Regions from separate parts of the Clostridium cochlearium genome, predicted to be linked through region 2. Evidence: predicted binding sites of a transcription regulator. Region 2 holds the regulator's gene; the other holds the start of a gene.

Region 1 (4,456 bases), 320 kb from region 2:
ACTATATAAAAGATAAAAAGGATATTAAGTTTAATCCTATAAGGACTAGTGGACCAGATGAGATAAAAAGAGCTATGATAATGGCAAAGGTAGGTAAATTATCTGAAAATTTTATTGAAGGAATGATGTGTGAAGGTGGTTGTATAGGTGGACCAGCTACTATGGTATCATCCGTAAAGACTAAAGCACCTCTTATGAAGTTTAGTAAATCATCTACAATAAAAGATGTAAAAGATAATAAAACTTTAGAAAAGTATAAAAATATTAATATGGAAAGATAGGGTTTAAATATCCTCAAAGAGTATTTTATTCTTTGAGGATATTTTTTTTTATTGACATATTTATATTAAAAATGCAAAATATAAATATGTCAGAATAAATAGATAAAAGAACATGTTCTGAGGGTGATTATGTGAAAGAATTTGGCAAAAATATAAGAACATGGCTGAAAAATAATAAAAATAATATTATTTTGTCTATAATTGTTATTATATTTTTATACGGAGCATACGAATATTATTCACAGTATTTTAAAGTGTTAAAAAATCCAGAAGAAGTAAAAAAAATAATTATGTCCTATGGAAAAAACAGTATTATTGCTTTTATAGCTTTGCAGGTAATACAGGTTGTATTGTTTTTTATACCAGGAGAAATAATACAAATAGCAGGAGGATATATTTTTGATTCTTTGTATGGGAGTCTATTCTCATTAATAGGTATAACTATAGGAGGAAGTATAGTTTTCTCCATATCTAGATTTTTTGGAAAGCCATTTGTAGAAAAAATAATATCTAAAAGGCATATAAAATACTTTACTAAAATATTAAATTCTCCAAAAATCAATTACATTGTATTTATACTATATTTAATTCCAGGTATACCTAAGGATGCATTAGCTTATATATGTGGAATATCTAATATAAAGTTTATGGATTTTTTAATTTATTCTTCTCTGGGGAGGTTACCAGGTATAGTTATTTCAACATATTTTGGTCAAAATATAAGTTCTAAGAATATTCCTGTACTGGTAGGTGTGGCAATATTAACAGTTATACTGGTTTTAATAGGCATAGTAAAAGGAAAGGGTATAGTCAACAATTTAAACAAAGAAAGCAATAAAAATAAAAAAAAGTTCTAGACTTTATATAGGCCTAGAACTTTTTTTATATATTTTTTTACAAATTACAGCAAAAACTATAATTAATATATTTAGAAATATAGCCATATGAAGAAAAAATCTTTCTGGCAATATATTTATAATTGGATCTTTATTAATGTCAAATAACCAAAAATCATTATTAAAAAATATTTTATGAAAATAAGTAAAAGCTTTATTAAAGTCTAATAAAAATGTAATCATAAGAACTATTGGCACAGAAAATAGTATATAGAAACTATAATGAAATACAATAAAATTATTATGTTTAAAAGAATAATAAATGATAAATATGGATATAATTCCAGTTATATAAAGCAATAACTTTATATTATAAAAAATATTTTTTACTTCATAAAAGTGCACTGTACCTTCAGAAGATGAAGTAAAAGATGGGATATTAAAATCCATATTTTTGGTAGATGTAATAAATTTTATAATATAGTCGTAATTAGATTTTATTTCACTATAGGATAGATTTGAAGAACTCTCTAGATTTAAAAATTTTATGTCAAAATAATACAGATATTTAAAATTAACTAATATTTCTATAGATAACAATATAAAAAATAAAGATAGAATCAAAGAAAATAAAATTTTATTAGGTTTTATATTATTCATAGGATACCTCTAAATTTAAATAAATATTTATTAATAAAAAGCTATAGATAACATTATTATTAGTAAAAGTTTTTGATTATATTATATATTAATTATATGAAGTTATCATATTTATTTTTAACTAAATCAATTTTTATTATAAAGAATAAATTAAATATTATATAGTAAAAGTTAGAGATATAGTAAAAAACATAGAAAAAGCTATATAATTATGAATAATGGCAGATAAAATCAAAATATCTTATAAGTTTAGACTTGATATTATAAATACTATTAATTATCATAATAATTGTATTAGCACTCAATATGAGTGAGTGCTAATAATAAAAGATAATAATTTTAATATTTTAAAATATATTAAGGAGGGGTTTAAATGAAAATTAGACCACTTGGAGACAGAGTTGTTATTAAGAGAATCGAAGTTGAAGAAACTACAAAAAGCGGAATAGTTCTACCAGGAACTGCAAAGGAAAAACCACAAGAAGCTGAAGTAATAGCGGTAGGACCTGGAGGAGTTATTGACGGAAAAGAAGTAAAAATGGAAGTAAAAGTAGGAGATAGAGTACTATTCTCAAAATATGCAGGTAACGAAGTAAAAGTAGATGATGTAGAATATACAATTTTAAGACAAGATGATATCTTAGCAGTGTTAGAATAAAACTTAAAAATTTACAAGATCAGATTTAGGAGGTATGGAAATGGCAAAGAGTATAATGTTTGGTGAAGATGCAAGAAGAGCTATGCAAAAAGGTGTAGATATGCTTGCTAATACAGTAAAAGTTACTATGGGACCAAAAGGAAGAAATGTTATTTTAGATAAAAAATTTGGAGCACCACTTATAACTAATGATGGTGTTACAATAGCAAGAGAAATAGAACTTGAAGATGCTTATGAAAATATGGGAGCACAATTAGTAAAAGAAGTTGCAACTAAAACTAATGATGTAGCAGGAGATGGAACAACTACAGCAACTTTATTAGCACAAGCAATAATAAGAGAAGGACTTAAAAACGTTACAGGTGGAGCAAATCCAATGCTTGTAAGACGTGGAATAAAAATGGCTGTTGAAGAAGCAGTTAAGGGTATAAAAGAAATTTCAAAACCAGTTGAAGGAAAAGAAGATATAGCAAGAGTAGCTTCTATATCAGCTGATGATAAAGAAATCGGTAAGCTTATAGCAGATGCTATGGATAAGGTTGGTAACGAAGGGGTTATCACTGTAGAGGAATCCAATACTATGGGAACAGAATTAGATGTTGTTGAAGGAATGCAATTTGACAGAGGATATGTTAGCCCATATATGGTAACTGATACAGAAAAAATGGAAGCCTCATTAGATGATCCATATATCTTAATAACTGATAAAAAAATAACTAACATACAAGAAATTCTTCCAGTACTTGAACAAATAGTTCAACAAGGAAAGAAATTATTAATTATATCTGAAGACATCGAAGGAGAAGCATTAGCAACATTAGTTGTAAATAAATTAAGAGGAACCTTTACATGTGTAGCAGTTAAAGCTCCAGGATTTGGTGACAGAAGAAAAGAAATGTTACAAGATATAGCTATATTAACTGGTGGTCAAGTAATCTCTGAAGAAATAGGAAGAGATTTAAAAGACGTAACAATAGATATGCTAGGAAGAGCAGAATCAGTAAAAATAACTAAAGAAAATACTACTATAGTTAATGGAAAAGGAAATAAGAAAGAAATTGAAGATAGAGTAAATCAAATAAAAGCTCAAATCGAAGAAACAACTTCAGAATTTGATGCAGAAAAATTACAAGAAAGACTTGCAAAACTTGCAGGTGGAGTAGCAGTAATAAAAGTTGGAGCAGCTACAGAAACTGAATTAAAAGAAAGAAAATTAAGAATAGAAGATGCTCTAGCAGCAACAAAAGCAGCTGTTGAAGAAGGAATAATTCCAGGTGGTGGAACAGCTTATGCTATGGTTATAAAAGAGGTAGAAAAATTAGACTCAGAAAATCATGACATAAAATTAGGTATTGACATAATTAAAAAAGCATTAGAAGAACCAGTAAGACAAATTGCATGCAATGCAGGAGTAGAAGGTTCAATAATTATAGAAAAAGTTAAAAATAGTGAAGATGGAATTGGATATGATGCTTTAAATAATGAATATGTAAATATGATAAAAGCAGGAATAGTAGATCCTACAAAAGTTTCAAGATCAGCATTACAAAATGCAGCATCCGTAGCATCAACATTCTTAACAACAGAAGCTGCTATAAGTGATATTCCAGAAAAAAATGATAAACCAATGCCAGGAGCTCCTGGAATGATGGATGGAATGTATTAATAGGTAATATATAGTTTTATAAAACTGTTAACAGATAAATATCTGTTAACAGTTTTATTTTTGTCTTAATTATTGTTAATTAAATCTAGAAAGTGGATATAATTATAGAAAATTAAGAAGTTGGGAGATAGAATAGCTATGAGTATATTTATGTTTATATATGGAACAATAATAGGCAGTTTTTTAAATGTCTGTATAAATAGAATACCTAAAGGTAAAAGTATATTATATCCAGCATCTCATTGTGAAAATTGCAAAAATAAAATAAAAATTAAAGATAATATTCCAATTGTAGGTTATATAAAGTTAGGAGGAAAATGTAGGCATTGTAACGTAAAGATACCTATACAGTATT
Region 2 (4,456 bases):
CTACGTGTATTTCAACGGATGTCTGACCGTCTGCTGCTGTTGAGAATATTTGACTCTTTCTTGTTGGAATAGTTGTATTTCTTTCTATTAATGGAGTAGCTACTCCTCCTAATGTTTCAATTCCAAGAGTTAATGGAGTTACATCTAAAAGTAATACATCTTTTACATCCCCTGTTAATACTCCTGCTTGAACTGCTGCACCCATAGCAACACATTCATCTGGATTAACATCTTTTGATGGTTCTTTACCAGTAAACTTCTTAACAGCTTCTTGAACTGCTGGAATTCTTGTAGAACCTCCAACTAATATTACCTTATCTATGTCACCTATTGACATTTCTGCATCCTCTAATGCCTTCTTTATTGGTTCTAATGTACCTTCAACCAAATCATGAGTTAATTCATTAAATTTAGCTCTAGTTAGATTCATGTCTATATGTTTTGGACCTGTAGCATCAGCTGTTATAAATGGTAAGTTTATATTTGTTTGTGTTGATGAAGACAATTCTATTTTAGCTTTTTCTGCTGCTTCTTTTAATCTTTGAAGAGCCATTTTGTCATTTCTTAAATCTATTCCTGTATCATTTTTAAATGTTTCTGCTATATAGTCTATTATTCTTTGGTCAAAATCATCTCCACCTAGTTTAGTATTACCATTTGTAGATTTAACTTCAAACACTCCATCTCCTAGCTCAAGTATTGATACGTCGAAAGTACCGCCACCTAAATCATATACTAATATTTTTTGATTTGTATCCATTTTATCTAATCCATACGCTAAAGATGCAGCAGTTGGTTCATTTATTATTCTTAGAACTTCTAATCCTGCTATTTTTCCTGCGTCTTTAGTCGCCTGTCTTTGGCTATCATTAAAATAAGCTGGTACAGTAATTACCGCTTGAGTAACTGTTCCTCCAAGATAAGCTTCAGCATCTGCTTTTAATTTTTGAAGTATTATAGCTGAAATTTCTTGTGGTGTGTATTCCTTCCCATCTATATTTACTTTATGATCTGTTCCCATATATCTCTTTATTGACATTATAGTTTTATTTGGATTTGTAATTGCCTGTCTTTTAGCAATTTGCCCTACCAATCTTTCCCCATTATCTTGAAATGATACTACAGATGGTGTAGTTCTTGCGCCTTCTGAATTTGTTATAACTACTGGATTTCCACCTTCCATAACTGATACACATGAATTTGTTGTACCTAAGTCTATACCTATTACTTTTGACATTATTAACTACCTCCTTAAGTTTAACTCTATTTCTCTAAACTTATATATTTCAAATTTTTATTTTAATTTGCAACTTTAACCATAGAATGTCTTATTACTTTATCTCCCTTTTTATAGCCTTTGAGAAATACTTCTACTATCTCTTTTTCTCCATATTGGCTATCTTCTATATGCATTACTGCATTGTGTAAATTGGGATCAAATCCATTTTCTGTAGAAATTTCTTCTACACCTAACTTCTTAAATGAATCTTCAAATTGCTTTAAAGTCATGTCTATTCCCTTTTTTAGATCCCCTATGTCTCCTTTAGCTGAAATAGCTCTTTCTAAGTTATCTAATACTGGTAACATTTCCTTTAAAACATCTTCACAAGCCTCTACATAAAGAATTTCTTTTTCCTTATCTGTTCTTTTTCTATAATTATCGTATTCTCCTGATATCCTCAATAATCTGTCCTTTAAAGCCTCTACTTCATTATTTAATTTCTCATTCTCATCTTTCAATTCAGATATTACCTCTTCTAATTTATTTTTGTCTTCGCTATTATTTAAATCTTTTTCCTCATTTTCAAATTCTTCATCTTCATTTACTTCTGCTTCTTCTAAATTTTCTTCTTTCAAGTCCATATCTAAATTCTCATATTTCTTGTCCGCCATGTAATCATGCCTCCATTTCATTTCTTTTATTTCTTGCTACACATTTAGATATTATCATCTTTTAACAATTTGTCTAGCTCATCTACTAATGTAGATAATATAGAGACGACTCTAGAATAAGGCATCCTAGTAGGACCTATGACTCCTATACTTCCTAGTGGTCTATTTTTTAATTTATATACAGCTGTTATTATGGTACAGTCTTTAGCATCTTCTATAAAATTCTCTTTTCCTATTTTTATTGTAATATTATCATCACTTTTTATTAAATTCTTAATCTTATTTTTATCATCTATAAGTGATAAAAATTCTTTAGCCCTTTCAATGTCATTGTATTCTGGATAATTAAATATATTTGTAGTTCCTTCTAAATGTATTTCATTGGAATCTATATCATTCAATAATGTTTCATAAATTACCGGTAAAATATCATTAAGCCATTTTTCATATTGTTTAAATTCTTCTGTCAATGTTTTTAAAAATTCTAAATTTATATTCTCAACTCTTATTTTGCTTAATTTAATATTTAATATGTTATTTATTTTAACTAATTCATCTATTTTTATTTTATTGTTAAGTCTTATTAAATTATTTTTTATTATGCCAGTGTCTATAACTAAAACTAATAACAATGTATTTACATCCAACCCTATTAACTGAATAGATTTAACGTAGCTTTTTATAGATGAAGGTGACACTACAACAGTTGTCAACTTAGTCAAATCTGCTAATATAGAAGATGCTTCTTTTATAACTTTTTCAATTTCATACAAAGCAGAATTTATTATATGAGTCCTTATGGCGTACTCTTCTACTGATGATAACTTTTGAATATTCATTAGTTTATCAACATATAATCTATACCCTTTATCTGATGGTTTCCTTCCTGATGAACTATGCAACTGTTCTAAGTAACCCATGTCTTCTAAATCTGACATTTCATTTCTAATAGTAGCAGAACTAACACCTAAATCATATTTTTTAGCTATGGTCCTGGAACCTACAGGCTCTGCTGTTTCAATGTAGTCATGAATTATAGCCTGAAGTATTTTTATTTTTCTTTTATCCATTTCCATAATAATCACCTCATTTATTAGCACTCACTCTTGTTGAGTGCTAATCGCTATGATTAAAAAATATCATTCTATTTTATATTTGTCAAATTACTATACACATTGTATTTTTATATAGTGATTATTTTTTTTAGTTTTTTTAGCTTTTATAACTTTTATCTCACTAATGCTCTATTTTTCTAACTGAAATGATTTAATCCAAAATAAAGTCGCACATTATACTATTAGATATCTCTATTCCTGTTGGAGATAAAAATATATTACCCTGATCTTCTATAATCAACCCATTATTTACATATTTCATTATTACGTCACCGTAAACTTCATATATGTTTTTATGGAATCTTTTATAAAATTCATCTATATTTACACCATTTATCTTTCTAAGACCCATAAACATAAACTCTTCCATATTATCTTTTATTAAATTTTTATAAATATTAATTTTTATTTCTTTATCTTCATTGATTAATTTTATATATTCTTCAATATTATAAACATTTGAATACCTATACCCATTTAAAAATGAATGTGCTGCTAAGCCACATCCAATATAATCTCCTAATTCCCAATAAGTTAAATTATGTATACATTCTTTATTTTCTTTAGCAAAATTTGATATTTCATATTGATGATATCCTTTATTTTGTAAAAACTCAATAGAGTATCTATACATGTCTCTTTCTATATCTTCATTAGGTAAATTCAACTGTCCTTTTTCATATAATTTATAAAAAGGAGTGCCTTCTTCTACTATAAGACTATAACAAGAAATATGTTCTGGATTAAGTTCTACTACTTTTTCTAATGTTTCTTTCCAATCCTCTAATTTTTGATCTGGAATTCCAAACATTAAATCTATATTTATGTTATCAAAACCTAATTTTCTTGCCAATTTATAACTATGTAAAAACTCTTCTACATTGTGTATTCTACCCAATTTATTAAGTAAATTATACTGCCATGCCTGCAACCCAAAGCTTATTCTATTTACTCCTAATTCTTTAAATAATTTTAATTTTTCCTCTGTTACTGTACCTGGGTTAGCTTCTATAGAAAATTCCACATCTCTACTTTTATCTAAACTTTCAATACTTTCTTTTAATACTTCCCAATATTTATTGGATACATAACTAGGAGTACCGCCTCCTATATATATACTTCTAAATTTTTTACTTTGGCATTCTTTTTTGATTTCCTTTGATAGTGCTTCTATGTACTGTTTCATAAAATTTTCCTTATTAGCATAAGATACAAAATCACAATATTTACATTTCTCTTTACAAAATGGAATATGTATATATAATCCTATTCCGTTATTATTATCATAACATTTTTTCATAAAATCACCTTATTTCTCTTTAACATAAAATATAAGGAAAATTGATATATCAATCTTCCTTACTAATTTCTAATCTTCTGTTTTCAATACAGACATAAATGCCTCTTGTGGTATTTCAACAGATCCTATCTGTCTCATTCTCTTTTTA

The links. Region 2 encodes HrcA, which represses chaperone genes, less so after heat shock. Its sites were predicted from a motif close to TGTTAGCACTCNNNNNNNNNGAGTGCTAACA; they were not measured.
Region 1: a site for HrcA is predicted at 2,070-2,100, ahead of groES (co-chaperone GroES). Genes of this name have one in related genera too.

Annotation. Positions count from the first base shown of each region.
Region 1 is NZ_LT906477.1:2,085,144-2,089,599, reverse strand. Features, by position in the region: gene CKV72_RS10280 (4Fe-4S dicluster domain-containing protein) at 1-281, shown strand, start outside; gene CKV72_RS10275 (TVP38/TMEM64 family protein) at 413-1,138, shown strand; gene CKV72_RS10270 (TIGR01906 family membrane protein) at 1,142-1,777, opposite strand; gene groES (co-chaperone GroES) at 2,151-2,435, shown strand; gene groL (chaperonin GroEL) at 2,476-4,101, shown strand; gene CKV72_RS10255 (prepilin peptidase) at 4,240-4,456, shown strand, end outside.
Region 2 is NZ_LT906477.1:1,767,515-1,771,970, forward strand. Features, by position in the region: gene dnaK (molecular chaperone DnaK) at 1-1,237, opposite strand, end outside; gene grpE (nucleotide exchange factor GrpE) at 1,300-1,893, opposite strand; gene hrcA (heat-inducible transcriptional repressor HrcA) at 1,938-2,963, opposite strand; gene hemW (radical SAM family heme chaperone HemW) at 3,160-4,308, opposite strand; gene lepA (translation elongation factor 4) at 4,378-4,456, opposite strand, start outside.